One region of the Paenibacillus sp. Marseille-P2973 genome, then DNA from elsewhere that is predicted to be linked to it. Evidence: predicted binding sites of a transcription regulator. Region 1 holds the regulator's gene; each other region holds the start of a gene.
The links. The regulator LexA, encoded in region 1, represses DNA repair genes until DNA is damaged. The targets are predictions, from matches to a motif close to CGAACATATGTTCG.

Region 1 (10,096 bases):
AGCATCAGTGCATCCACCCCGGCCTCGATCAGGACGGCAGCCTGCTCCTCATAGCTGTTAATCAATTCATCAAACGTTACTCCGCCGGTTACGGACAAAGTCTTGGTCGTCGGACCCAGTGCACCGACTACATATCTCGGCTTGTCGGGTGTACTGTACTTCTCGGCAGCCTCAACCGCAAGGCGTGCAGCGGCGAGGTTGATTTCCCGCGTCCGATCCTGCAAATCATATTCGGCAAGCACTACGGAGGTCCCGCCAAACGTATTTGTCTCAATCAGGTCGGCCCCTGCCTCTAAATATCTCTCGTGGATGGACTGTATAATGTCAGGACGCGTGAGTACAAGAATCTCGTTACAGCCGTCCAGCTCATCGCCTCCGAAATCTTCCGCTGTCAGATTCTCTTGTTGGATCATGGTACCCATCGCTCCATCAAGGATCAATATTCGTTCTTTCATTAAGGATTCCAAGCTAGGTTTACTCATGATCAATACCCTCCCGTAAAACGTTAAGTTTTAGTTTATCAGAATGCAGCGTTTAAGGAAAGACACAATATGTATTCTGTACTCCGCGCCAGTCCTTAACTGATGGGTTTTTTACCGCAAAATAATATAAGCCGGCTGCACGCGGTTCCATGAACAAAGCGGAGTACAGCCCATAAAAAAGCTTATTAATCCCATAAATAAAATCAGGATACAAAACACGAACAAACTCACCCTTATGCTAAATAAAGTTCGTGAATTCATACATCAGCTAAAGGTCAGTTCCTTTATAAACAAAGACTGCCTCCTCCCATCGGAATAAAGGCAGCCTTTATTGAGTTTACTGTAAGGAATAACTTGTTCCTATTTCACCGTAAAATCGGCGGAAGGCATGGAATGCTGGTCACGAGCGGTAACATGGGAAATGACGTGATATTGGCCCGCTTCATCAAAAGAGGTCTCGAACACATATTTCCCGTTTCCGGATCCGGTTACGATCTCCTTGCTATGGTCCTCGTCCTTGTCGCCGTCCTTCCAAAATTCGAACATCACTTCACTGGCATCATCCACATTGTTTCCTTGATGTGTCACAGTTGCCTCAAAAGTTACCTTTGCTCCGATTTGAACCTCGGTCGGATCGACTTTAAGCTCCACTTTGATCGGTTCCAAATTATTGTCGGCAGAGGCATGATGAGCTTCATTCTCTTTTTTACCGCAACCGCCCAGCACTAGAAGCAGCACTGCAAGGCTGACCGGCAGCCAGAACATCCTTTTCAAGTTATTCCCTCCTAATTACTCTTTGATTTTTGATCACAATACAACTTAGACTTTTGATAAATTAACTAAATTTAGCAATAATATCGTGCAGTTGAGATAAATGCTGAATCTCATAGTCAGGGACGATTTCATCCGTACGGGATTTCCCGTCACGATTGACCCATACTGTCGTCATTCCGACGCTCAACCCGCCGCAAATATCGGTAGTCAGCTTATCCCCTACCATAAGGCTATCCTCAGGCTCAACGCCAAGACGTTCCACAGCGTGGCGGAAAATCGTGGAGTCGGGTTTACCTTTGCCGAATGCTCCGGAAATTACGATCGCATCAAAATAACCGGCGAGCTCAGGCACTCCATCCAGTTTCTCCTGTTGAAGGGCCGGGCAACCGTTCGTTAAGAGCAACAGCTTCACATTTCCCTTCAATTCGTTCAAAATGGTAAAGGTTTCTTCATATACATGCGGACGCGAGCGCCGTTCCCGGCCGAACTGCTCCGCCAGTTCTCCAGCCAAGACATCGTCGTCTACTCCCAAAGCCAATAAACCGCGTCTCCAGGATTCTTTACGGTATACCGGAGCGAGCTGTTCAAGCTGGCGAAATTCCGGTTGTTCCCCGGCGGTAAAATTCGCCCATAATCCCTCAAAAGGATTGATTCCGATCATTTTCGTAAACGGGAAGGTCTCATATGATTCATAAAGCTCACGCGCTTCTTTACGCACCGCCTGCTCCAGCTTAGCCGGATCGGTTCCGGCAGCATCCTTAGCACGGAGGCAAGTCGCTTCAAACGCTTCTCTCACACTTCGCTCATCCCACAATAAAGTATCGTCCAGGTCAAAACATACCGCTTTAATCGCCATTTCTCTTTACACTCTCCCCCGAATATATTCAGCTCATAAAAAACCTGCTATCTGTCTCTATTCCCGTTCAAACGTTACATGATGGACTTTTGCATATTGTTCCAAGCGATCACCCATAGCTGCCGTATCAAAACGGTTGCGAACGCGCAAAAATACCCAGTTATTTTCTTTCCCTTTCGGTACGATCATCACTTTGCTGCGATCAATTTTGATTTTGCTGATGTTGCTCGCTTGCAAGATCTTATCCCGATTGAACTTGGAGGTATAGAGCCATTCCTTGTTAATCCGCAAATACGGCTTTCTAAGGAAAATAGCCAGTGCCAAAATGAGATACAGCACGATCGTCAACCAAAACAATCCCGAATTTACTTCCGAAGCGCTTCCAACCAGGCCAACCGCAGCATACAGCAGAGCTAACAGTACCAAGACAGCAGGCAAGATCAGATTCCGTCCCTTGAAAATATCACCTTCACCCTTAGACCCCAATGCATTCCGGGAGTTTTGTCCTCCGCGGTTATTATTCAGGTTGGGACCCTTCCCCTTTTTGTTCATTCGAATCTGATTTCTTTCTACCTTTCTGTCAAACGAAGCCATGATCTTTCCTCCTAAAATGTATGGTTATGTATGCAAGGCCTGGCGGCCATGCTTTACTTATCCACGATTTCGATTGATTCGAGCTGTTGGCGGAAATTTCTCCGTATGTTCTGCAAGTAAGTTTCGCGCAGTTGGGCTCTTTCCAGCATCTCGTCTTCGGTCAAACCCTCTGCTTTATCTTTACGTGCCAGTTCATTAATACGGTTCACCAATGTATCTATATCCATGGTTTCCCTCCTGTTTCTTTAAATATTTCATAAGGCAACAATTCTTACTTTGACATGATAAAAAGAGCTTGTCAAGGCGAGTTGCCCTTGTACCAAGCTCTTAATAAAACATTCATATATATAAAGGAAAGTTCACGCAATTATATGCTTAATCTGGGAGAATTAGAGTGTCGCCCGCCTGTATGCCGCTGCTGTTTAACCCGTTAATCCGTTTAATGGCTTCAACATAAACTCTGGTGTCTTTGCCGCGAGGTTTATGATCAACGGCAATTTCCCACAAGGTATCTCCGGGTCTCACCACGAACGTAGCTGATTCAGTCCGGTCATGTCCATCGGAAGCCGCCGCAAAAGCCGAGACAACCCCTGTCCCTGTCAACATTAATACGATCAGCAACAAAGCAATCTTAACCATACTTCTGCCCAGCCTCGAACTTCTTATTCCATCAACCCAATTGGAACGGGTCGCTTGAGGTTTATCATAGATACTTTGATATGTACTGTATTTCAGCATATTCATCACTCCAAACAAATGTTCTTATATTTGTTTTTAATATAACACGAACACTTGTTTGATTCAATAGTTTTTCGAACAATTGTTCCCTTCTTATTTAGAACTTATGTTTGTACGAACGGAAGTTCTATGTTATAATTTTTCCAAACGTTACTAATGGGGTTGATGATCGTTATGTCCAAGGTGTCCAGCCGTCAACAGGCAATACTAGAATTTATCCGCAACGAGGTCCGAATGAAAGGCTATCCTCCTTCCGTACGTGAAATCGGCGAAGCAGTTGGACTAGCTTCCAGCTCAACGGTACACGGCCATCTAGACCGGCTTGAGAAGAAAGGCTTCATCCGCCGCGACCCGACTAAGCCTCGGGCCATCGAGCTTCTGGGTCAGGATGACTCCGATACGATCGGAATGTTCGCTCATAGCGTGACTCGCGTTCCGGTAGTTGGCAAAGTTACTGCAGGTGTACCGATTACGGCCACCGAGAACATAGAGGATTATTTCCCGCTGCCGGATCATTATTCAGCAGATGGCGAAGTTTTCATGTTATCCGTTATTGGAAACAGCATGATCGAAGCCGGGATTCATAATGGAGACTATGTGATCGTAAGGCAGCAACAGACAGCCAATAACGGCGATATCGTGGTTGCCATGACCGAAGACGATGAAGCAACCGTTAAGACCTTCTACAAAGAGAAGGATCACATCCGCTTACAGCCGGAGAATCCTACGATGGAACCGATTCGTCTGAAGCATGTGAGCATTCTTGGTAAGGTTGTCGGACTATTCCGTGATTTGCACTAATTATTGCTATTAAGCAGAGAGGCTTCCCTATTATGGGCAGCCTCTTTTGTTTGCAATAAGTTCTGAAATTTCTAACTCCTTTACACAGGCCACATATCATCATTTTGTAACTGCCGGTTCAATCCTGACCGTTCGCCCCGCCACAGCTTTCTTAGCCAAAGTCTGCGACGGTGGTATTTTTTCAGGGTAAGCACCATGTCCATCAGCTCCTTGCCCTTAGAGTGCCCGAAAAAACAAAAATCATGGATGAAATTTTGGGTCTTTGAGAAGCCTTGTTTTAGCAGACCTAACTGAAAATCGAAAAACCCACCATGCTCCATGCATGATGGGTAATAAGGAAAGATGTTGGACTTGATTATTACAATGGAATTGTAATCACGAATCAATGTCTTAGACTACTCTCAGCGAGGTTTATGAGTAAGAATATTTACAAGTTTATTGAATGGATCTCTAACAAAAAACCTGCGGACACCCCAAGGCTCATCAGCCGGTCCATACTCGATTGAAAAACCCGCCTCTTTCATTCGATTTAATGCCTCTTCGACATCATCTACTTCGATCGAGATATCGGGCACTTCCGTTGAATTCCCTCCTTCAGACATAAAGCTGATTTGCACGTCCATCTTTTCTTGGGAACCATAGGTAGTTATCCATCCAAGATCCATTAAGTTATCTAACCCCAGAATTTCCTGATAAAATTGTTTAGCTGCTTCAGTTTGCTCTGTATAAAAGTTAGCGACTATTCGTTTTACTTTCATAGGATCCCTCCTCAAGCTCTAGGAAACTCTTGATTTTATCAACTATTAATTTGTAAAACTCTTCATCATGAGGGACGAACTGTGCTTTTCCCGCCACTTTATTTACTTCGATTCTATTTCCCTGTTCATCCATAACAAATCCTTGCAAATCTATTTGATCCCGTTGGCCCATCCACAGCTCATAAAAATCAGAAAAGCGCGTCATAAACATCCCTGAAACCTCTTCACTTTGAACCGTAAAATCATCAAGCGGCCTGTTGTAATTATGTAAATATACATGAGCAATTTCTTTATCAATAAAATCATTTTTTACTACAATATAATCGAGTATACCCAATGAAATTAATTCATGGAAAGCAACGTCAATGCCGGTCTCCTCTTTAATCTCTCTTATTCCATCCGCTACAGATTCATTAAATAATAAATGGCCTGCGGCCGTAATATCAAATAAATTAGGATAATCCCGTTTATGTTCACTTCTGAGTTGCAAATAGATGTAGTCATCGAACTCATCCCTACTTATAAACCAGCAATGGAAAGCTTCATGCCAATAACCATGTTTATGGACTTCTTTTCTAGTTGCGACACCTATCGGCTCTCTTTGATCATTAAAAATATTGATAAGCTCAGAATCCATAACAACAACCTCCTGTTTTTGTTATAACGACCTCTTAAACACTTCAGTAGTTAGGAACGCCCCAGCCTATGGACCGCACAATTCATAGATTGGGGCGACCATTACAGTATTAACTTAATTAGTTTGATCTCGAAGTATGCTCTACAATAGAATCGACGATTAAATCCCAGTCATCATAATGAAGTTCATGCCCGGTACCCTCCAATGAAAGTAACACTGCGCCCGGGATTTCTTTGGCTAGATTTTGTCCGTGTTTAAAAGGAATGATAGGGTCCTCCGTGCCGTGTATAATCAGAGCGGGCACATTAATTTCACTTGTCCTAGCTAGATAGGATTCCCCGCCTGCCAGTAAGGCATGATTATTCATGCTGGCCATATTGCTGCCTCTTGCAAATTCATTTGCAGCCAAAACACCAATTTTCTTCTCATTAAAAAGATGCTTTGAACCCACAAGAATCCTTGATTTATCAATCGTAAATTTGATTACCGATGATTCGTCCTTCCAATCTATATCCCCTATATTCGAGAAAAAGTCCATTACCTTATCCTCCATCGGAGGGAGATGCGAAGCAAAGTTCGACGTGGCAAGGAGGGTAATTGTTATAACCCTTTCCGGGTGCCGAAGAGCTATCATTTGAGTCAGCATCCCGCCCATGGACATGCCCAGGATATGCGCTTGTTTTATTTCATAAGCATCCAATACTCTTACGGCATCATCAGCCATATCTTCGAAAGTATACTTCGGTTGGCCGGGTTCGTAAGTGGTTGAACGTCCAACATCGCGGTTATCGAAACGAAGAACAAAACGACCTGCATCTGCTAATCGTTGGCAGAATTCTTCCTCCCACCAAATCATCGAGGATTGGGCACCCATAATGAGCAAAATAGCCGGGTCATTCAGTTTTCCGAAAGTATCCGAGCACAGTTTAATGCCATCTATTTCAATAATTCGTTCGTTCACGTAAATCCCTCCAATTATATATATTAAAAACAAAAAACACAGGCTATTGGCCTGTGCTGTCAGTAATCGAATAGGAAATGGAGAATGTACGAAATAAATAGATTATTCTAATGACAGACTCTATTAGGTCAGTAAAAGAATAGATCCTTATAAATTTCGTTACATTTTCTTCAAATCCAGTCTATGCAATATGAGAATTGAGTTACCGCTGTTCTCACTCGCATATAACATATCTAGGTTACCGCGCAGGCAAACCATTCTTCGATTACTATGCACACAAATAGCCTTAAAGCATTGTAATATTCATTGTGCAAAGAATTTCGAAGAATTAGTTTAACACACGTAACCCCTCCGTTCGTATCAGATAAAGAGATGGTAACATCAATTATTTTCCATGTCAACCCTTGGTAATTCCTTAGAATTCTCGCGATCTTTACACAGATTTATTAGGATCATCATTTGTTTTACTTTTACTAAGGCTCCCTTAGGATCTCGAGAGCTCTTGAAGTCTTAATAAAATATTGGTGACATGCCCCTTTAAAATCACATTTATAAACAAACCTTCGTTAAATCTGTCTCCCCGAATATAGCTAGTCATTAATTTTCTAAGTGTTTCTAGATCTGCATTCATGATTTCACTGTACAAATCGTTGTTTATATCTTTAAATTCTTTATTGTCACTAATCCATTGAACCCAATCAAAAACTATTAAGAAATTAGTATCGCTTAGCTGTTTTCTAAACTCACTGACTTCTGAGCTCTCTACCCAATAACCTTTTTCCACAGTAAAAAAGATACTATCCGTATTCTGAAAGAATTCAAGATAGTCAATTAATATCTTAATCTCTTCTTTCGTTATACTCCCGTTGGATGGCATGTCTTTTCCCCACTCTTCTATTATTGGTTCTTATTCGAATGCCATTGAAGCGCTCTATTCTCCATTTCCTTAACAAATGGTTTTTTGGCTTGACTATAAAAACTTGTATCATCAAATCGTTCCGCTAATTCTACCTTCAGGTTTGTATAAAGTTCAACCTCATCCGGGTGTGATCTCAAATAGTCTCGAAAGATCAAATGCCTATGTATTTGCGGATTATCAAATTGGTAAAAATGGATATGATGACTTCGGTTCTCCCCGCCTTTTCGAAACAACCTTCTTCCGGGTAACCCCCACTCCCCGGCTACATCATACCCAAGCGAATTCATTTTCTCATTGAAGCTGTCGATTTTATTAATGTCCTTAACTATACACATCATGTCAATGACGGGTTTAGCCTTCATTCCTGGAACTGACGTACTTCCGAAATGCTCAAAAGTAATAATCTCTTCGCCAAAGATCAACTCTAATAAATTGACTTCTTCTTCGTATTTATGAATCCATTTATCATCATACTCAGTAAGACGAATCTTCATTAAACGTCCCCCTTAATGCTTTATCGTCCCATATTTGTACTTCAACATACCTTTCCGGCCCCTTCTTCCCTTCCGGGTTCCATTGTTGGGGTAGTCCGTACCGGTTTATAAGGTCCATAATTTCTGTCTTTGTGTATACCTGTCCCCTATACTCTTTACCGTCTTTATATCTCATTGTCGGAAACAAGTCCCCATACGTAAAACTTAGAATCTCAGGACTAAATTCCTCTAGATCTACGCGAAGTTCGCACCCATCTTTATACCATCCTTGGATCCATTCACATTTACCAAGCGTCATATAGTGAGGGTATTCCTTTTTCGGTTTTCCTCCCTTAGCGATAAACAGTTCTCGGGCCGTTTTTTCCAATTCTCTGCGAATTTTTAAATAATCGTCTGAACGATTGCTTGCAAATACATCAGGCTCCTGTTTTAACTTTCGAAGTACCTCTTCTCCAGCCTCTAGAGACAAACTTGATAAATTTTTGAATGGTCCATTCTCTCGTTCATAGTAGTGATACAAATAATACTTCATTGATAATCTCCCTTAGGTGTTCAAAGATTTCGACGGATGTTCATTGCTCATTATTAGGGTTGGTTTTCTTTAAAATTCCACTCTTGATAAAACTGATTTAAATACTCTTCCATAAATTTATGTCTTTTCTCCGCTAACTCTTTCGCATAATTTGTATTCATCAAATCTTTTAATTTCAATAGTTTTTCATAGAAATGGTATATTGCCGTTTTTCCATTCGATCTGTAATCCTTATCCGTGAAATCTTGTTCGGGATTATGGATTAGCTGTCCTTTCCAACCGGAATATACAAAGGTCCTGGCGATCCCTATGGCCCCTAGTGCATCCAATCGGTCAGCATCTTGAACAATTTGACCTTCAATGGTCTCCATTGGTTTATTCTGTCCGCCATTATATGAGATGGATGATATGATGGTTACGACTTTATCTATGCATTCTTTATCATCTATCCTCTGTTGCATCCAGTTCCGTACTTTATCTATACCTGCTTGTTTTGATTCATTTAATTTAACATCAGCTATGTCATGAAGAAGCGCTGCCAATTCACAAATAAAAATATCCGCGCCCGCCTGCTCGTTCTTTGCAATTTCTAAAGCTAAATTTCTAACCCGGTCACAGTGCCACCAATCATGACCTGACGGGTCAGGGCCCAGTTCTTCCTTCACAAAATCTTCTGCCAGCTTGATAAGTTCTTCATTGCTGTACATCTTTTGATCTCCTTTCCGGTTCACGAAAAGACTCGACTTCAGATAACTATCTATCTTAAGCTGGTTATTTGATTCATATGATGTTGATCATGCCAGATGAAATCCTTTAAATACTGAGTCACATTAAAATCGTTTCCATCCCCGTCTTTAAAATTCTGATTGATTATTTCCTCAGGCATAACTCGAATGGCAGAACTAATTTTTTCACGATATGAAACGGTTTCCCCTACCAATTCGCTTATAGTGATAGTCTTTGCGTAAACTACAGCTTTATTATTGAATTCATCATAATCGGTATGTTTAAGTGTAATAGATTTGCCCGAAGCAATCTTATGTATGGCTTCCTCGTAAAAAAACTTATCCCAGAGCATGATATGACAGACAATATCTTTGATCGTCCACTTCCCGGCTTCAATACTTGAATGCCAAAACTCTTCAGATTGATCCTGGAGGGACTGAACAAATTGGATCCATTCCTCAAAAGTAATAAGCAGTTCTTTTACCTCATTTGACATAGAAACTAACCCCTTTACGTTTTTTTAGCCGGCAAAGCGAAAACGCATTCAATTAGGCTTATTCCATTATAATACATCTCACTGACAAAGGGTGATTGCCCTTCACAGTGAATACGGTTTTAAACGATGAAATACATACAAGAACAGCAAGCTTCATATCTTTAAATGAATTTTATCGTTCGTAAATAGCGAAATTTGAGTAGCTTGAACAGTGCATTATGCATCAAAAAGATTGGGAAGGAGTTGTGCAGGATGGCTACGCTTCAAGAAGAGGGTACACTCGCTATCGGTTCCGGCCGCATCTTGCTCTCGCTTGCTGAATCATGGT
Region 2 (10,096 bases), on a different contig from region 1:
CCTCCGTTTCAATAACAAAACTCCATGTGCCTGGCGTCGTATTTCCTCCGACCAGCCACTCCCATTCCACGAGCCCGTCTCCGTTTGCGGAGGCTTCACCCAGGTACTTGGCCTGGCTTGCCCCGCTTTTGTAGTACACCGTCAATTTGGCCGTCGAACCCGGTGCGATCCGAGCCGTAATCCTGGCCCGATGACCCGCGTAGGCAGGCTCGGGTTTGGACAGAATCACCGCAGGCTGTCCTGCTTCTCCATTCTCTTCTCCGTTCCCGTTTCCATGCTCCAGTTCTCCCGTATCGCCTATCCACAACCGCTCTTCGGCTCTTGCCTGAAGCACGATGGGCCGCCCGGTAAACGGAACTTTAATCGGCAGCTCATAACTGATCTCAAGGCCGAAATAAGGATTTTTACCCGTCTTCATATCCGGTACGGTGACGCGGCTGACATGCAGACGATGTTCATTCAACCACGTGCCTTTTAAGAAGGGCCTGATAAGAGGCTTTACAACCGGGTCCAGCACGCTTTCGGTGACACTGTTTTTTATGTCCTGCAGCGGTTCGACGCCTTTGTCGGCCGCTGAAGAAATCCAATTGGAGAACGGCGCGGGAAGCGATGAAGCATACTGATCTGCCCATTCCGGCAAAGAGAGACCCGGCATGCTCCTTGCGGACGACGATGGCTTCCCTCCAACAGACAATTGCTCTCCCCCCTCCGCTTCCGCCGAATCGACGGACTGCTTAGAAACGGCAAGCGCCACGGGATACATATGGGCAGAAACCTGTTTGACCGCATTTGCAGCCACGGCGTGCATTTGTGTGGATAACAAAGTCATCTGGACCATGTAAATAAACAGGAATATTACGATGACGAAAACCGGCATTACGAGGGAAGCCTCAAGGACGATACTTCCCTGAAGCCGCCGGTTTCCGTCCATACGATCTCCTTTAGTAGGAGAAGTCCGCTTGTTTGATTGCATAATATCTGCTTCCTTCCACCCTGCCAGTTAGGGCTCCGGTCTCTCCCATCGTTTTGGCAACACCGGGCAGAAACCATAAAGGGATGGCTGTCGTCACCGTACTTTTCAAATATGTCGCCCGCTCCTCCGGTGCGATCCCGGTGTTCATACGGATAACCGCAAGCATCCTCGAAAGTCTCCTTTCATTTCGTCCGTGAAGCAGCAAAAATATTCGTAAGTGATCCCGGTATGTAAGCTTAACTTTCAAATAATCGCTTAACGGTATGGAGCCCTTTTTCGTAAGCTCAATCATATCCTTTACTGCATGCTCAACTCCGTACAACAGAGCTGCCGCCAGAACCAACAGCGGATTCCCCTTGGCTCCGTTCTTAATGAACCCCTCCATCGTTCGTATCGCCAACCGCATCGTAAATATCTCCCCGTAAGCGGCCGCAATATTACCAGCCGGGTTATGAAAGCCGTAAAGTATATATTCCACTTCCTGTTTGTCCGCAGCAAAAGCATCCGCCAAAATATCGATCTTATCCCGGCCGCTTTCGCTACCTTCCATAAGCTCGTCCAGCGTACTGATATCCAGATACTCAAAATAGCTAACGATGTACTCGGTCTGAAAACAGCTGTCGGACATTCCTTTCATAAGACCTGAGAGTCCCCCATACAGCGAGTCCATTCCGGCCATCGCCTCGCCTCCGGCATCATAAGGGCTTTCTTTGACTGTTGAACCGGCATCTTCACCGTTCATGGACTGCTGATTCAATTCACGGTTAGACTTGTAAAAAGATTCCAATCGGTCAAATTGCTCTTGCTGCTCCTTCAATTCGCCTTTCAAATCCGAAATTCGGCCGACGAGGTTTTTCGCTTCCTTTAGCTTGCCGCTTGCTTCACGCTCGGTACGCTTTCTCTCTTCGTCGGATCCTCGATGGGCTTCGAGCCTTTTTTGGTTTTGAAACAAGATATTCCCGGCGCCCGAATCCACATAATCACGCATATATTTGTCTACTTTCCCACCCATGCCGCTCACCGCTGATTCAAGAGTCCCCGTGGAGGTTGAAGCAGCAAAGACAGAACCCTCCAAGGATAAAAAGGAATTTGCCGAACCGAAGAGATTCTCAAAACCTGTCTCCTGCTCGGCAATATCCGCTTCAAAGTCGGAGAATAACTGCTCCGGCAATAGCAAATCTCGGCTTCGCTGACGGATCTTGGCAATTTCATCACCGCCCGTTGCCGGCTCCCCGCCTCCGGTACTGGCCATGGCGGATACTTCGTTATAACCATCCTGAGCCGGACGCTGTTCGGCCTCTTCAATGACGATTCTCATCTGCTCATTGATATCTTTAGCCTCCATAAGCAGTTCCCTTGCTTGTGGGAGCAATTCCTTATGCTGCTTGTCAGCGTCCCTATTTCTATCCCCAAGCTTGCCGAACAATCGTGAGGCTCCATTTTGATAACGGCTGATCTCCCAGGTATAAATCCGTTCCAACGGCTCCCGGTTCCGGTCCTCCTCCACTTTCCATGCATAATCGGCGTACTGCGCCGCTACATCCGCTGCGGTCGAAATGCCGTCGTCAATGGAAGTCCCGACCCCAGAACCGCCGGAGCGTGGAATAAGCGATGCCATTTCCGCGGCAGCCTGCGCCGCCTTGCTCTGCTTCTCAAGCAGCTCATCCAGCTTCGCTTCACGACGGTCATAGAGCTTTTGCAATTTGCCCAGCAGATCGACCGTATTGGACGCTTCCTTCATAACCTGGGCCATTGGTTTAAACTTGTTGATCACCTCGATCGTAAAATCGATGGGCGCCTTATACTTCATCTGTTCTCTGATCTGCTGTTCAAAAACGGCATAAGTCCCGAGCGGACGTTGAAGCTCTGCGGTGGATGAATCGAGCCGCACCCCTAATACCGGCAGATCATCGCTTCGTTGTACAAGCTCTAACTGATCCTGCAGCACCTTCGACATGATATATCCTTCGTCCGTTTCCCCGAAAGCAAACAAACCGTACTGTTCGACAAGCTGAGGGTCATATGCGGACATGACCGAGCGGGATGCGGCGTGCGCCAGCATCTCGGTTTTTGCCTGCAACGCGGACATCCGCGCAAAATCTATGAATATAGAAACAAAAGCGAAAACCACAGCAAAAATCATAATCAAATAGACCGAAACCGCTCCCCGTTCGGACCGATGCGGGTGAAACATTCCTCTTCCCCCTTCCGGGCGGACAAAGACCCATGCCCGACCGCTTTACTTGCCGAACAATTTTAACGCTTTTCCCGCTTCTTGCTTGTCGACCGGTTCCGCTCCATCGCTGCCCTTAAATTTGGCTCCATAATAACGGGCCAATTCCACTGTCCTTATCCATTCCACAGGATCCACGACATAAGATTCCGCCTGCCCTTCTTGCGCCAGGTCACCGATGACTCGCTCCAAAGGAACAAGAGGCACCAGGCGGTTTAAAGACACCTTCACCTTGCGAAGCAGCACCTTGTTATCGTATTCCATCTTTCCGTTCATTACTTCGGGGATGGCTTTACCGGTCCGATTGAGCTTATACAACGGCAGGGAATCCTCGGATACGCCGGTGGAAGGAAGCCGGAGCGCAACTTGTGGCGTTTGCCGGGAGGAACCGAATATCGATTGCAGCATCCCATCATCACTCAGCCGCCAATACAATGGATCATAATGGTTCGCCTCGAAAGCCCCCGTATAGGGATCCCTACGACTGTTATCCCATACGAACGCACTCCGTTCCGCCGCCACAACTGCCGTTTGGCCTAACAACACCCTTTGATATAAATACAAGCAGAAAAACAACAGGATCATAACGGTGGAAAAAATAATTGGGAGAACAAGCGAAGCTTCAAGCGTGAAGCTCCCCTCCCGGTCACGCAGTACCCGGATCATTGACCATCCATAAAATTTTCCGTTTTGGATTTCGCCTTGCCGAGCAGGCTGGTGACGATTTCTTTAAGCTGTGTCCTGAAAATGACGGCTATAATTACGATCACCGCGATGATCAAGATCATTTCGAGCATTCCAAGCCCATCCTCATTACGCCAAAAGCTTTTCATTTTCCCATAAATCTGTGTAAGCATTCTTTTCACTCCTTTGAAATGTTTGCTGACTTACAAATCCATAATCATAAATGCCGGAGCACCGACTAAAATAACAACCACCAGGAAGAGCAGAACCATGGGAAACACTAGCTTGGAAGAAGCCTGTTCCCCTAGCGTTTTGCTCACCGCCTTTCTCCGTTCCCATAATGAGCGGGACAGATCGCGAAGCGCCAGTACAAAATCATTTCCTCCCCGACGGAAGTTGAGCAGCACGGCGGTGGTAAATGCTGAAACCTCCTGTATGCCGCATCGCTTGCTGAACCCCTCCATTGCCTGCTGGAAAGAGTATCCTCCCTCCCATTCCCTTTGCATTTGCAGAAGCTCACGGTACAATGGATGATTTTCTTTCTCTTTACCGCGTTCCAGACAATGTCTTATCGCCTGCTGTACCGTAGACCCGGCTCCGACCAGCAGGATGATCCGGTTCAATAATTCCGGCAGTTCCAGCAACACTTCGCGTTCGCGCCGGACAACCTTGCGATGCAGATCATTGATAAGCGCCGCAGGAAGCAATACGGCCAATACCGCTCCCATTAAGAAACCGCTAAAATCCCCGTTCATGAAAAGCGCCATAATACTACCCAGCACCATCAGAAGCCAACTATACGACAGCATTTCCGCCAGGAATAACAACGTGTATTCGCCTCCGCGGCGATCTCCGCAAATTTTTTGAACCGAGCGCTGGATTTTGAAGAAGAAAAACGGAAACCTTTGGGACACCTGCAATTTCTCAAGGAGATAAAGCATAGGGGGCGCCAGCCTTTGCAGACGGATCCCTTCCATCTCCATATTGGAACAACCCTTGTATTTGCCGGAAGCGTAATAAAACAGCACTCCCCAGCTACCAAACAAGCAAACCAGAAGTCCTGTCCAAATCCAATTCAACAGGATCCCTCCCTATTAAATTCGAATGTCCATAATTTTCAGGATCAGCCATGAACATCCCGCAAACAGCAAGAGCGCAAACGCTGAAATAACCAGGCCAATCCCGCTATGGAGCGGCTGCATGTAATCGGGCGAAGACATATCCATAAACACCAGAAAAAGCACCGGAGCAGCGAGCATAGCTTTGGCTTCAAAACGCTTCTGGGCGATCATGACCCCGATCTCCTGGCTGATCTCCAGCTTCTCGCTGATGATAGCCGAGGTCCGCCTTACGATCTCCACCAAATCCCCGCCGGACCGTTTGCAGGTTGTGAAGACGTCCGCAAAGTTGCTGATGTCCTCCAGCTCAGCCCGGCGGCTGAAATCCTGAAGCGCTTCTTCAATCGGCTGCCCGTACTCCATTCTTGTGCAAATGATGCCCAGCTCTACAATCAAATCATTATTACCGTCGGGGTACAGAAGTCTCAGATCGGCAATTGCTTCGCGAAATCCATTCTCAACCGAGCGCCCGGCGGCCAGTGAAGAAGAGAGCGAATACAGCGCTTGTTTGAAATGAAGTCCGAGATTCTCTCTCCTTCGGCGCAGCAAATACCGGCTCCAATACTTCGGAATCAGGCAGGTACCGCATGTCAGGACCAACGAAAGCAGCAGCGAATGAAAAAATACATAGCCTACTCCGTACAATGCGAGTCCGCCAAACAGCAAGCAGCCCATTCTTTGCCCTTTGGAAAGAACATACACCCGGTAATCCGGCAATGCGTCCCGGCTTGCTTTGGAAGGCTCCGTTACCTTTCCGGCCTTTCCGGTTGTTCGCTTCCCGGCCATCATAATCCGACACCTGCTTGTTCCCGGGCAAAGCGGCTCATTCCGGCCATGCTCAGCTTCTCCGTGTGCAGTAATTGTCTCCCGGTGCTTTCCAATGCGCCGATAATTCTGCCCGACCTCTCTTCCTTCTCCTGAAACTGGTACAACGGGTTCAATACCACCTCCCCATTCTTCATTCCTACTACTTCCGATATTTCCGTCACTCTGCGCGAACGATCGCGGAGCCTGGACAGATGAATGAAAATGTCGATCGCCGAGGCGATTTGCTGCCTGACCACCCCGAGCGGAAGGTCAGCTCCGCTCAGTACCATCGTCTCCAGGCGACTGATCATATCGGCCGTACTGTTGGCATGGCCTGTTGAAAGACTCCTATCATGCATAAAGTGGAACTGAAACATAAAAAAAGACCCCATAAATGGGGTCGAAGATTAGGCTATCAAGTTTGGCAAACACTCATTTGCAGAAGATTAGAATTTAAATGTTACTTTGATTGTCTTGAGGTATTCAACTTCTTCGGTACCTTGAGAGTAGCGTTTAGTACGATAAACATCTGCCATTACAGTTGTGGCTTTGTTAGCAATTAGAACACCAATTTTCTCTACTCTAGAATCTGCAGAACTGAATACATCGTAATCAGTAGAGAATCCGGTATCTTCAGGGTTAAAAGTAACATAACCATTGCTAGTAATTCTAAAAGTAGTTTGGCCCTTAATGTTTAAGCCATACTCGTAGTTCATGTCCAAGAATTTCATTTCTTTTTCTAAATCTAAATACTCACTTTTAACGGTAATAACATCAGGAATAATGGTTTCTTTTACTTGAAAAGTAATGTCCTTAATTTTACGTGTCTTACCATTTACTGTTTCAGACGCTGTTACGATATAAGTACCGTAATCAGTAGCGTTCATTTGAATACTCATGCTACCATTCTCATCTTTTTGTGTAGAGAATGTAAGTCCACTTTTATTGACTTTAAAATTATAAGTAGCGTTGGAGTTACGATTGACAAATTTCAAATAACTATCTTGATTTCCCAATCCAAATTCATGCTTAAGATTGTTATGGTAAGAGCTGATAGTTGTATTGACTACAGAAATCTTAACTTTACCTACAACTTTCGTTTTTCCTTTAATTGTCTCTTTCAAAATAAGGTTAGCAGTACCAGGGGCTACACCAGTAATAAACACTCTACCAGTTTCCTCAAAGAATGTCTCATCGTATCCTACTTTTATTCCAGTAGCTTTAACTACTTTACTGTTGTCTGAAACATATGTATAGGTAGCCCCTGACTTAGAATGAAATCTGACTGCTTGATTTTCTGTAGAACCTCCATAGTCTTTAATCGATCCGATGTTTGCTGTAAATGTGTCATAGAAGAAGACACCTTGTGCATTACTTGCTGTAGCAAATGTAAAACTAGGGATAGCCGTGAATACCAAAGTGAATACGAACAAAATGGACAATAATCGTTTTTTCATAATTGTTACTTGCCTCCTACGATATACCTATATAATGTTATGAGGATTATCGTAGCATTACTATGCAAGAATAGGAATACAATATTTTGAATTTATAGTCGTTGCTGCATGATCGACAAAAAATGACAATTATTACATTTCAAATTTAGGTGCCAACATGGCAGCCCTTTTTATTGCTTCCCCGATCTCTGCCACGTATTTCCCCAACCTAATACTTATCTCGGACCTCATTACGTCCCTAGTCAATCCTAGACGATCTGTATAGCCTCGGCATATGTAATGATAGTAAACCACAAACCCAGCATGCTCCTCCCTGGTTACTTGTATCCCATAATCCTTTAGTGTCAGCCTGTGATTTTTGGCGTCCATTAAAACCATGTTCTCGATGTGCTCATTGCACGCCATGAAAACATCTTTAAAAAGTGAGTCCGTAAACTTAAGATCCTCTATGCTTTTTTGTATCATTGTAAGCATATGGGTAAGCAGTATGTAATCTCGTATCATTCGGCGTTCTTCGGTTGTGATGATTCCGGCTATTTTGTTCATTTCGCACCTCGTAAATAGGAACACACATTCGTATTATATGCGAATTATTGCTTTTTATACAACATGAAATAAAGACCACTATGGCCTATGCTTCGGTGGTCTTTTCACTTAGGGAGAGGGTGCCGGACGAAACAACGGTCCTAATTCCGCATTGCTTCGGAGATCAAAGAGGAGAAAAAGACATAGGAAAGAATATATAAGTATTCCCTGAAAGGAGTGAGTATCATTTATCTCAGTGCATCTCGACAATTCGAGCAATGGCCATTATTCGGCGTCATTTGCGGTATAGCATTCTTAATTATGTGTATAAAAAATCTTAGGAAGGAAATTCAAAACGCAAATGAATCTAAACCAGGAACAAGAATAGGAAAAATCATCGGCTATGTTATAGGTATTGTTTTTTCAATTTTATTAATATTTGACAAAATATAATGGGTTAGACATGTATACATACATAGAAAAAGTGTTTATTTCCAGGCCGCTGGAAGAAGTTAAATATTCGCGTAATACTTACCGCCTCTCAACTGGTTGGCCTCACGCTATAATCGGTATAGAGGTGTTTTTTATGTTTATTGATCCTATGTTACTCGCAACTGCACCGGGTCCGTTTAGCGATCCGCGTTTCTTATACGAACCAAAAATCGACGGCCACCGGTTAATCTTTTCTCAAGAGTCCGGCAACGTCCGTCTTTATACGCGCCATAATAACGACTGCACGCGCCAATACCCCGAAATCGCTGGAGGACTATTTCCGCATGACATCATATTAGACGGCGAAATTGCATGCGTAGACCCAATGACCGGCGTTTCGGATTTTGAAGCGATAATGTCCCGGTTCCAGGCACGGCGGGCCGACAAGATTGCTCGACTAACCGGGACAATTCCGGCCTATTTCGCGGTGTTTGACGCGCTGTATTATAACGGCCAGGACCTGCGGAAATTGCCGCTAATGAAGCGCAAAGAGATCCTCGCAGGGATTCCGATGCCGAACGCAAATATCAGCGTCACGCCACACGTTGAAGGCGCGGGAGAGGCGTTATTTGCCGAGATTCAAGCGCGCGGAATGGAAGGCGTTGTGGGTAAGCGAGCAGATAGCGTTTATGAGACCGGCCGCCGATCCGATAACTGGCGTAAGGTAATAAACTGGACATATGCGGACGTCTACATTACGGGATACAAAAAGGCCGAGTTCGGCTGGCTTGCGGGGATTGAGGATGATCGCGGTGGAGTGCGGCCGGCCGGAATTATCGAGTTTGGCGTAGGGCCGAAAGAAAAGAATGCTTTTTATGGAGTCGCTCAGCAGATTGTTGTCGGAGAGAATAGTGATTTTGTTTTCATGGAGCCGCGCCTTCGCGCTCGTGTCAAAATGAGGAATTGGACTAAATCGGGGTTGTTACGAAGTCCTGTATTTGAGAGGTTTATAGTATAAAAAAGCCCACCGACCAATTAAGGCCAGTGGGCTTTAGTTAAAGTTTCAATCTTTATTTGTACGAAGACGTTGGTAAAATCACCACATCCGCTCCTTTTGAATCACTGTTGCTCTCCAAAGATGTTATTCGGATCCGAAGCTTTGAGATGCCCGTTATATTCATTTCGGACGTTGCAAGTTCCGTATCCGGTTCGAGTTTTATCGTTTTAACTACTGTATCTGTCTTATAGTCACTTACTGTGACCTCGGCCTTATATCCTAAAGTAAAAGCCTTTAATGTAAATGTTTGATATTTTCCTTCCGGATATAGAATTACATCTGTAGAACCAAATAACTTGTCAGACACCATCACTTCCTTATAATCTACTCCATTGAAAACCGTGTATTTGGATAACTTAGAGAAACCAGACCCATATCCACCTTCAATTTTTTCCTTAATGATCGGTACTTCAACCTTCTTGTCGCCTATGTATAAGTTCGATTTGTCAGCAGTTATGTTTATTTTTGTCGATTCTTTTAATACGCTAGCTGGAATGTAGTACTCGCCATTGATAATAACTGGTTTTGACTTACTGATAGGAGTGAAACTCTGCCCCTCGACGATGTACTTAAGCGATGTCACAGTTGCTTTAATCTGATTTGGCACAGCTGCATAGGCAGCTCCACTACCCAATACAAGAAAAGCAAGACACAACAATGAAACTCTTTTAATTCTCATATATTCCCTCCTAATACAATTATTAAATACTACTTTATTATCAGTTATCTCTTAAATAAAATATATAGAATTTATAAAACGACAATAAATTTACATAATTTATCTATTAAGGAGGATATATGTACTAATAT
Region 3 (10,096 bases), on a different contig from region 1:
CGGATATGCACTCATAATCCGGCAACCGGCTGCCAAGGAGCCCAGTCCGATCGCATCGTTACCGATCATGAACAGCTTTTGCTTGCCGTCGGCCGGTTCCAGCTTAAAGCCTTCAAGCGGTCCCCCTGCAAGTTCCAGGACAAATTCCGCGCCCCGTTTGACCGCTTCAATGTTCTTTTCCACGATCGCCGGACCTTTACGTCCGAATTCTTCTTCCACTGCTTTATTGAATACTTCGAGCGGCAATCCCAGAAGCGCCCAGGATGCGCCGGAAGCGACCATATTCTTCATCAACGAAGTGCCCAGTTCCTCCGCAATGCTCGTAATCGGAACGGCGAACAACTTGGCATCCACGCCTTCCGGAACGACCGGTCCGAATTTAGCGTCCGCCACGATAACTCCGCCGCTACGAAGCTCATGTGCATTAAAATCGATACTCTCCTGGTCGAAAGCGACTAAAATGTCCAAGTCGTCGGAAATCGCGCGAATCGGCTTGGTACTGATCCGGATTTTGTTGTTCGTATGACCGCCTTTAATACGTGAAGAAAAATGCCGATAGCCGTATAAATAGTAACCCAGTCGGTTCAAGGCCGTTGAAAAAATCCGGTCAGTACTTTCAACACCTTCACCTTGCTGTCCACCGATCTTCCAAGACAATTGACTAATCAAGATCGCCCACCCCTTTATGGTATCGCACTATAATTTAGTTGATATTAGTGCTGACAGAATGTAAACCTGTGAGGAATAGCATAATTACCCCCGACATTTGTGAACATTCTGTTTCAGAGTCATGTCAATTTTATGTCGCAAACATATAAAAAGCAAGCGTTTTCTACCCTTTTTCATATAGTAGTTTTCGATGAAACCAATCTCTTAATTGGATCAATTAAAGCGCTTACTTTTTTTGTGGTAACCACGCCTTCAAAAAAGACAGTGCATTACCGGACAACCAGCCTCTAACAAGCTCCTCCGGATAGTGGCGAAGCAGCAGATTCGCCCATTCCAAATAATGACCCGAATGACGCAAATCCTTGATATGACTTTCGATTCCGTCGAAATCCGAGCCGAACATGATCGCCTTCTCTCCGCCTAAAGAGCAAATATGCTCGATATGAGGAAGGAGATCGTTCGCTTCCACCACAGAGGATTTTTTAACGAACCATGGAACAAAGGTGATCCCTATTCTGCCTCCTAGAGAAACGATGGCTCGAATTTGATCATCCCTTAAGTTTCTTGCATGAGAGCATATACGGTACGCGTTGGAATGGGATGCGATGAACGGGATTCCTTTTTGCTCCGCCCGCTCAGCCAGTTCCCAGAAGCCTTTAATCGATAAATGAGATACATCGAGTATCATGCCTAGCTTATGACAAGCCTTGACAAGTTCGAGCCCCCGGGTGGTAAACCCTCCTCCCCGCGGTTCAAGAATGCCATCCGCAGCCCAATTGGCATAATTCCAGGTCAATCCCAGACAGCGGACACCCCGCTCATAGCAAACCTGCAAATAGTGAAAATTCCCTTCCAGTCCGTCCGCACCTTCTATCGAGAGCAGTCCCGCGGGCTGCCCGGCCGCCTCAGCTTCTACCAGCTCTTCAACCGAGGTAATAGCCGCCACACCGGATTGCAGCACTTTTTGCTTAAACAAATCTATCTGGTCCAGAATATGCCCGAAACCGGGCTTACCGAGCCGCTCCGACAGATATATCGCAAAGCATTGAAGGCCCACCCCGCCCTGCTCCATCCGCTCCAGGTTGACATCCAGGCGAGTGTCACCCGTAAACTCTAACTCCGAATCCAGCTGCATTTTACTGAGCGCATCGCAATGAAAATCTACGACCTTATACGCCAAGCCGATCCCTCCGCTCTCTTAACTTTATTACCCGATTCGGTGAAAAGAATGCAAAAAAACCTGTCTACTCTATCGTAAACAGGCCTCTCCCGCAAAAAAATGCAATTATTTTATCTAGGTTCTACGATCAATTTAATAGCAGTGCGATCTTCGCCATCGATTACGATGTCCGTAAAAGCCGGAATACAAATCAAATCGACACCGCTTGGCGCCACAAATCCCCGGGCAATCGCTACAGCTTTGATAGCTTGGTTGAGTGCACCCGCCCCAATGGCCTGAAGTTCAGCAGCGCCGCGTTCTCTTAGTACTCCTGCAAGCGCACCGGCAACGGAGTTAGGATTGGATTTTGCTGAAACTTTTAATACTTCCATGGTTAGTACCTCCTGGGAATAGGTTTGATTGATCCCACTACTTAGAAGATATTCGTGAGACTTCAAAAAATTCCTTCTTTTTATTCGGAGGCACCTTCCCTAAAGCTTAATCCATAATCCATTCGTCTTCGAGCAGACGGATCTTCTCAATTTTCTTGGCATGGCCCGTAGCTTCGTCAATGTCGACTACACAGCCGTGAAAATGCCATTTGCCTTCATCAACCTGAAAACGCACCGGCAACTGGGTCGTAAATTTGCGCAGCACGGCGGAGCGCTCCATGCCGAGTATGCCTTCACGTGAGCCAACCATGCCGGCGTCCGTCAAATAGGCCGTGCCTTGCGGCAACACGGTATCATCGTTACTTTGGACATGGGTGTGCGTTCCGACGACCAAAGAAACCCGGCCGTCAAGGTGCCAACCCATAGCGATTTTCTCCGAAGTTGCCTCCGCATGGAAATCGACCAAGATGCATTTGTGTTTCTTGGACAGTTCATCGACGATATCGTCCGCCATCCGAAACGGGTCATCGATCGCCGGCAAAAACGTGCGCCCCATCAAATTGACGAGAGCCAGTTCCTTTCCGTTAGCCTTGATTATGGTAGAGCCAAGCCCAGGCGTGCCTGGCGGATAATTCGCAGGCCGAACCAAGCGAGGCTCGTCATCGATAAAGTCGAAAATCTCCTTGTTATCCCACGTATGGTTGCCCATCGTAAGCCCGTGAATGCCAAGCTCAAAAAATTCCCTAGCGATTTTGGGAGTAATCCCCCGCCCGGACGCCGCATTTTCTCCGTTGGCGATAATGATGTGCGGATTGTATTTTGATTTCAAGCGCGGCAGCGTTTCCTTTAATGCTTTACGCCCCGTATTTCCTACAATATCTCCAATAAACAGAACTTTAATGTCGGTTCCTCCTCAATGTCGGCTTCTGACAGAATGAAAAAGCGGCCCACTGAGGGGCCACTTTTCAGCATAACCTTTACTTAGCGTATTCAACCGCCCGAGTCTCGCGAATGACGGTAACTTTGATGTGGCCCGGATAATCGAGCTCACTCTCAATCGTCTTCGTAATATCTCTCGCCAATCGGAACGCTTCCGCATCGTCGATCTTCTCAGGCTGCACCATCACGCGCACCTCGCGGCCCGCTTGAATAGCGAAGGATTTCTCCACGCCCTCGAACGATTCGGAAATCTCCTCGAGCTTCTCCAGCCGCCGGATATACGTCTCCAGTGTTTCACGACGCGCTCCGGGTCTAGCCGCCGACAAAGCGTCAGCTGCGCCAACCAGCATCGCAATGACCGAAGTTGCCTCGCAATCCCCATGGTGCGAAGCGATACTGTTGATAACGACCGGATGTTCCTTGTATTTCTTAGCCAGTTCCACGCCGATTTCGACATGAGATCCTTCCACTTCATGATCAAGCGCTTTACCGATATCGTGCAGCAGTCCGGCCCGTTTGGCGAGCGTAATGTCCTCGCCCAGTTCACCGGCCATAAGTCCAGCCAGGTAAGCTACTTCCATGGAGTGCTTAAGCACATTTTGTCCGTAGCTTGTCCGGAATTTGAGACGTCCCAAAATTTTGATTAAATCCGGATGCAGCGCATGAACGCCGACCTCGAAGGTGGCTTGTTCGCCATACTCGCGGATCCGTTCATCAACTTCACGGCGGGATTTATCAACCATTTCTTCAATCCGTGCCGGGTGAATACGTCCGTCCGCCACCAATTTCTCGAGTGCGGTACGGGCAATCTCACGGCGAATTGGATCAAAGCCCGACAAGATAACCGCTTCCGGCGTATCGTCGATAATCAAATCGATACCGGTAAGCGTCTCCAGAGCACGAATATTGCGGCCTTCCCGACCGATAATCCGACCCTTCATCTCTTCGTTAGGCAGCGATACTACGGAAACCGTAGTTTCCGCGACATGATCCGCCGCGCAGCGTTGGATGGCGAGCGTGATGATTTCGCGGGATTTCTTGTCCGCTTCTTCCTTCGCCTGCTGTTCGATGTCCTTAATCATTTGAGCCGTTTCATGGCGAACTTCCTGCTCCACATTGTTTAAAATGATGGTACGGGCATCCTCCATGCTCAAATTCGAAATACGTTCAAGCTCTTGAACCTGACTCTTGTAAATCAGATCAATTTGCTGCTGAGTTTCTTCAATCCGTTTCTCTTTGCCCGCCACTTGCTCTTCTTTACGTTCCAGCGATTCCAATTTTTTATCCAGCGACTCTTCCTTTTGCAACAATCGTCTTTCTTGTCGTTGAATTTCATTCCGACGTTCACGAATGTCTTTATCAGCTTCGGCTCTTAGCTTATGGACTTCGTCCTTCGCTTCAAGAACCGTTTCTTTCTTCAGTGCTTCTGCGTCTTTCTTCGCGTTTTCCAAGATTTGACTTGCAGCTTGTTCCGCACTGGAAATTTTAGCTTCTGCAAGAGATTTGCGAATAAAATATCCGATTCCGAACCCAAAGAATAAAGCGGCTGCAACGAGAACGATCCAGATTCCTGTACTCATCTGTTCACCTCCCCGTTGTTTCCTCCAAGGCATTCCTTGGGATGTTTGCAGTTGTAAATTTTCTCATTCATCATCATACAAAGAATTCATTACAGGCCGTTTAAGGCAAGGCTTTCCATGTGTGAGTGATGCAAAGTTTCCTCCAGCCACAAACGGAAAATTTGGCCTTCATGATTTACAAAATAGAGAATCCTCACAGAGCCCATAATTTTGGAAGGAAAAAAAGGGCCCAAGTAAAAATAGATTCATGTTCATTTTATTATTTGATGAAAGAAATTGTCAAGCAAATGACAAGCAATGTCCGTTTTGCCAAACTAATCATTCTCCCACTCTTCTTCATCGCTGAATCCGTCTTCCCGCCCCAACTCGCGAATGACTCTGGAAACCAGGGATCCGGAGTATCCTCTCCGCATTAAAAAAGACCCTGTTTTGCGTTTCCGGTCAGCCGGTTCTCCTGTCGAAGTACGCCACTTCTTGGCTGCCAGCTCCATGGCGCTTTCAAATTCATCATCTTCGCTGACGGTTTGAAGGGCCTCCTCGATTAACGGCTTTGGAACCCCTTTCTGGCGGAGTTCATGACGCACCCATAACTTACCCTTCCCCCGGCCCCGAACGCGCTGGCCGGCCCATTCCTGAGCGTATGCGGCGTCATTGACCAGACCATCTTCCGTCAACCTGCGAACAACCTCGGCCGCCGTCTCCTCGCCCCATCCTTTTTCACCGAGACGCATAGTAATCTCGTAGGCTGTGCGAGGCTTGCGGCTTAAATAGTGCAAGGCATCGGCATAGGCCTGCTGCCGTTCATCGGCAAAAACAATCTCTTCCAACTCGCTCTTGGTAAATACAGCGCCCTTGATCATTCTGTACTTGATCATGACGTCTTCGTGAACTTCCAATGAGTAAGACCCGAACGAAATACGATACCGGAACTTCGGACGCTTCAGCAACGATACGGAGGTAATGGCCAGTTCGATGTCCTCGGGAAAAGCGTCAATCCCGTCGCCGCCCCCTTCCTCCGCCAGTTCGTTCGAAGAATTACCCCCGGCAGTGCCGCGGGTCATCTCCCAAAAACTTTCGTCCGAAATGTCCACGATCTCGCCCGGTTCATCCTTCCGCCCCTGTTGTCCTTTCGGCCGACTACCGCGGCTTCCATATCGTTGATCCACCCTTCTTCCGCTCCTTTGTCATTTCATATAATCTCGATTATATCAAAAAAGCGCTCTGTTCCGGGATCCCCCGGGCCACAGAGCGCTTCGTCAGCATCGGTTTATTCTTCTTCGAAAAGCGCCTGTTCTTCTTGTGACTCAGCTTCAAGTTCGCTAGCTGAAGCAGCAGGTACCGAAGTCGTCAAGTTGCTGGCTTCACGAATCTTCTGTTCAATCGCATTCGCAATTTCCTTGTGCTCTTTAAGATACTGCTTCGCATTCTCGCGTCCTTGTCCCAGACGTTCCCCTGCATAGGAATACCAGGCACCGCTCTTATCCACGATATCTTTCTCAGCGCCAATATCGATAATACTGCCTTCTCTGGAGATACCCTCACCATACATAATATCGATTTCCGCCTGTTTAAATGGAGGCGCAACCTTATTCTTGACGACCTTAATCCGGGTCCGGTTACCTACCATATCATTCCCCATCTTGATCGTTTCTACACGACGGACGTCAAGACGAACCGTAGAATAGAACTTCAAGGCACGACCGCCTGGAGTAGTCTCGGGATTACCGAACATAACGCCGACTTTCTCACGCAATTGGTTAATAAAGATGGCAATCGTCTTGGATTTACTGATGGCACCAGACAATTTACGCAGAGCCTGGGACATGAGACGGGCTTGGAGACCGACGTGGGAATCCCCCATCTCGCCTTCGATTTCCGCTTTTGGAACCAAAGCTGCTACGGAGTCGATAACGATGACATCCACCGCGCCACTGCGTACGAGGGCTTCGGCGATTTCCAGAGCCTGTTCGCCGGTGTCCGGCTGAGACAGCAACAGTTCGTCGATGTTTACGCCCAGCTTGCTTGCATAGGAAGGATCCAGCGCATGCTCCGCATCAATAAATGCGGCTTGTCCACCGATCTTCTGAACTTCAGCGATGGCATGCAGCGCTACCGTTGTTTTACCGGAAGATTCCGGTCCGTATACTTCAATGATCCGGCCGCGGGGAAGTCCCCCGGTACCGAGTGCGATATCTAGTGCCAACGATCCGCTGGGAACGATCTCCACTTGCATATGCGTGGATTCTCCCAGCTTCATGATCGAACCTTTACCGAATTGTTTTTCTATTTGACGAAGCGCCATTTCCAGCGCAGCTTTACGATCTGACAATCAGCTCACATCCTTAAATATGATTGGATACATGATTACTACATTTATAATTGTACCTTGTTTTGGAACGTTTGCCAAGCATTTTTTCGAACATACATTCGTAATTTTTTTGAGCCTGAAAAATCCTCCTTTCCCACTTAATTCCGTCTAACAACAAAAAAAAGAACCACAGCAAAACAATTCAGTTTGCTGCGGTTCTTCCGCTGTGTTCAATTATACTCCGCTGCCGCAGAACTGGCAAGGGCACGCCTCTAGGCTTCGGCGGCTTCCGTTTTAAGCTGCTTCCAGAGGTGATACAACACCGTTTTCGCAGAACGAATGCGGATCGTATCCCGGTTCCCTTTCAAATTCAATTCGAACACGGCAGTGTCGCCACCGCGGCGGGAGATGCCGATGTATACAAGGCCGACCGGCTTGCGCTCGGAATAGCCTGGACCGGCCACCCCGGTAATCGACAAGCCGAAATCCGTATCTACAATCATGCGCACCTGTTCGGCCAGCACCTTGGCCGTTTCCGCACTGACCGCACCCGGGGCATCCTCGCCCTCCAGCAAATCATGAGGCACGTTCAGCAGCTTCTCCTTCATCGCATTGGAATAGCAGACGATTCCGCCGAGAAACACGGTTGCACTGCCGGGTATGCTTGTAATCGACTGCATCAGCAAGCCCCCTGTGCAGCTCTCCGCCGCGCTGACGGTAAGTCCCCGCTCTGTCATCATGTCGACGATCGTTTTTTCGATCGGGACATCCTCTTCGGCATAGAGGTGATCCGACAGGCGCGAAGCGATTTCATCTTTCAGCTTATCCAGCTTCTCCATAGCCTCGCTTTGTGTCTTTGCCTTGGTCGAGATCCGGATCGTTACTTCGCTTTCCTTAGCGTAAGGGGCAAGCGTCGGATCGGATTGATTTTCTACAAGGTCAAGCAGACGGGTCTCAAGCCCGGACTCCCCGATGCCGGCGAACTTAAGCATTTTGGAATAAAGCGGCTCCTCCTGCGTCAAAACATGCTGCAAAATCCAGGGCTTGGCCTGCTGTTCAAACATCGGCTTCAGCTCGGAAGGCGGTCCCGGTAGCAAAATATAAAACTTTCCGTTCTCGGCGACGGCATTGCCAACCGCAAGTCCGGTCTCGTTAGGCAAAGGAGTCCCACCGTCAATAGCAAGAGCCTGCCGGCGGTTGTTTTCCGTCATCGGAACGCCGCGTCCCTGGAAAAACCGGTCGATATTGTCCATAGCCATCCGGTCGATATGAAGCGATCTTCCAAGCACTGCAGCCACGGCGTCTTTGGTCAGATCATCCTGAGTCGGACCTAGTCCGCCGGTGAATATGAGAAGATCAGCCCGCCCGGAGCCGATTTTGATGGCCTGTGATAAGCGTTCTACATTATCGCCAACCACGGTTTGAAAATAGACGTCAATCCCAATGGAAGCTAGTTCCTGAGACAAATATTGTGCGTTTGTGTTTACGATTTGGCCGAGCAGCAGCTCGGTACCGACTGCGATGATTTCTGCCTTCACTGGTCATGTCTCCTTCCGGAGGATAGCGTTCGTATTACATTTTTGAAAAATTAAGCACGTTTTTATTTTTTACGAAATAATCAATTCCCGAGTAAATCGTAATAAGAGCAGCCAGCCAAATTGCGATTTGATCAAAAGGGAAGTGTATCCATTCGAACGGGAAATTGTTCAGCAAAAGCGCTGAGATCGCGATAATTTGCGTAATGGTTTTTGCCTTACCCCATTTGCTGGCGGCGATCACCGAGCCTTCCAGCAGCGCCACTTCGCGCAAGCCGGTCACGGCAAACTCACGGCTGATGATAATGACCGCAATCCAGGCGTCGCATTTCCCCATTGCGACAAGCGCAATGAGAACGGCAGCAACTAACAGCTTATCCGCCAAAGGATCGAGCAGTTTGCCCAGATTCGTAACGAGATTATGTTTGCGGGCGATGTACCCGTCAATCCCGTCCGTACTTGCCGCCACAATAAACAAAACAGCGCCGAGCAACTGATTTACGGGAAGCGAATAATTTCCCAGCGTCAGCCCATATGACCACCATTCCAAATCCAAGAGCAAAAATACAAGCATCAGCGGAATCATAAATATACGGGCTAACGTGATGCGATTGGGCAGATTCATAGGATTGCCTCCCCTGACTGATCATACTCGCAAGCTGGTGTAATGCGGACTTTGACCAGACCCCTCATACCGGCTAAACTGCCGACCGCCGCATGATCATCAACACCCTGCCTGCTATGCTTGTTTCTGTTATCTTTAGCGGAAGAACGCTGAATCTTTATCAACGTGCCGGCACGCCGTTCCTCGGCCTCTTCCTCATCATATTTTATGTAGGTCGAATACCGGACGGTACTCCGAAAGAGCGGCGAGCCCTCTTCATAATTAAACATCGGGTTTCTGACTTGAATCGGCCTATCCCCAGTCGAGGCCCCTAGTGTAACGACTTTCACTATTTCTGTCATGAATTCGATCCCCCATTGCTATAAGCCATGCTCCCATTTTAAAAACCTAATTAAGTATAATATTTCCGAAACAATACTGTCAAAACCACATATAACACCCAAAAATCGATGTTCATTGAAAAAAAGAGCCCCGCGCGGAGCCACTGGCACAGCGAGAGACCGGATGCTTGCTTATTTCATATTCGTAAATTGCAAATCAACGGTAAGATCCGCTTTACGGAGCATTTGAATAATCTGCTGCAGATCGTCTCTGCTCTTGCCGGTGACGCGGATTTGATCGCCTTGGATCTGGCTCTTTACTTTCAGCTTGGAATCCCGAATCAGTACGTTGATTTTCTTAGCGTTCTCCTGATCAATTCCCTGTTTCAGGTTGATTCGTTGACGAACCGTGCCGAGCGAAGCCGGCTCAACCTTTCCGTAGTCCAGGTTTTTGATCGGCAAACCGCGCTTGATCATTTTAGACTGTAAAATATCAATTACCGCATTCAGCTTGTACTCGTCATCGGACAGGATCACCAGCACATCCTTTTCGACCTTCAACTCGCTTT

Region 2: KB559_RS11110 (YhjD family protein) is a predicted target of LexA. The motif match lies at 7,836-7,849, and genes of this name have one in related genera.
Region 3: recA (recombinase RecA) is a predicted target of LexA. The motif match lies at 7,156-7,169, and genes of this name have one in related genera.

What each region holds. Positions count from the first base shown of each region.
Region 1 is NZ_JAGQEH010000002.1:361,562-371,657, forward strand. It holds gene metH (methionine synthase) at 1-482, opposite strand, end outside; gene KB559_RS05190 (FixH family protein) at 843-1,247, opposite strand; gene KB559_RS05195 (HAD family hydrolase) at 1,318-2,112, opposite strand; gene KB559_RS05200 (hypothetical protein) at 2,170-2,706, opposite strand; gene KB559_RS05205 (DUF896 domain-containing protein) at 2,760-2,933, opposite strand; gene KB559_RS05210 (LysM peptidoglycan-binding domain-containing protein) at 3,082-3,444, opposite strand; gene lexA (transcriptional repressor LexA) at 3,619-4,245, shown strand; gene KB559_RS05220 (hypothetical protein) at 4,326-4,565, opposite strand; gene KB559_RS05225 (VOC family protein) at 4,647-5,003, opposite strand; gene KB559_RS05230 (NUDIX hydrolase) at 4,978-5,640, opposite strand; gene mle (alpha/beta fold macrolide esterase) at 5,759-6,601, opposite strand; gene KB559_RS05240 (DUF6508 domain-containing protein) at 7,086-7,478, opposite strand; gene KB559_RS05245 (GrpB family protein) at 7,499-8,014, opposite strand; gene KB559_RS05250 (hypothetical protein) at 7,995-8,546, opposite strand; gene KB559_RS05255 (HD domain-containing protein) at 8,600-9,277, opposite strand; gene KB559_RS05260 (DinB family protein) at 9,304-9,768, opposite strand; gene KB559_RS05265 (hypothetical protein) at 10,021-10,096, shown strand, end outside.
Region 2 is NZ_JAGQEH010000004.1:343,418-353,513, reverse strand. It holds gene KB559_RS11150 (TadE family protein) at 1-973, opposite strand, end outside; gene KB559_RS11145 (TadE/TadG family type IV pilus assembly protein) at 942-3,167, opposite strand; gene KB559_RS11140 (TadE/TadG family type IV pilus assembly protein) at 3,213-3,872, opposite strand; gene KB559_RS11135 (Flp1 family type IVb pilin) at 3,869-4,063, opposite strand; gene KB559_RS11130 (type II secretion system F family protein) at 4,094-4,972, opposite strand; gene KB559_RS11125 (type II secretion system F family protein) at 4,985-5,794, opposite strand; partial or broken gene KB559_RS11120 (CpaF family protein) at 5,794-6,171, opposite strand; gene KB559_RS11115 (hypothetical protein) at 6,262-7,272, opposite strand; gene KB559_RS11110 (YhjD family protein) at 7,405-7,818, opposite strand; gene KB559_RS11105 (ATP-dependent DNA ligase) at 8,384-9,247, shown strand; gene KB559_RS11100 (hypothetical protein) at 9,300-9,965, opposite strand.
Region 3 is NZ_JAGQEH010000003.1:487,586-497,681, reverse strand. It holds gene KB559_RS09255 (2-oxoacid:acceptor oxidoreductase subunit alpha) at 1-669, opposite strand, end outside; gene KB559_RS09250 (dipeptidase) at 896-1,849, opposite strand; gene KB559_RS09245 (stage V sporulation protein S) at 1,960-2,220, opposite strand; gene KB559_RS09240 (TIGR00282 family metallophosphoesterase) at 2,327-3,121, opposite strand; gene rny (ribonuclease Y) at 3,198-4,739, opposite strand; gene KB559_RS09230 (regulatory protein RecX) at 5,054-5,905, opposite strand; gene recA (recombinase RecA) at 6,007-7,068, opposite strand; gene KB559_RS09220 (competence/damage-inducible protein A) at 7,320-8,585, opposite strand; gene pgsA (CDP-diacylglycerol--glycerol-3-phosphate 3-phosphatidyltransferase) at 8,620-9,207, opposite strand; gene KB559_RS09210 (hypothetical protein) at 9,204-9,548, opposite strand; gene KB559_RS09205 (YajQ family cyclic di-GMP-binding protein) at 9,720-10,096, opposite strand, start outside.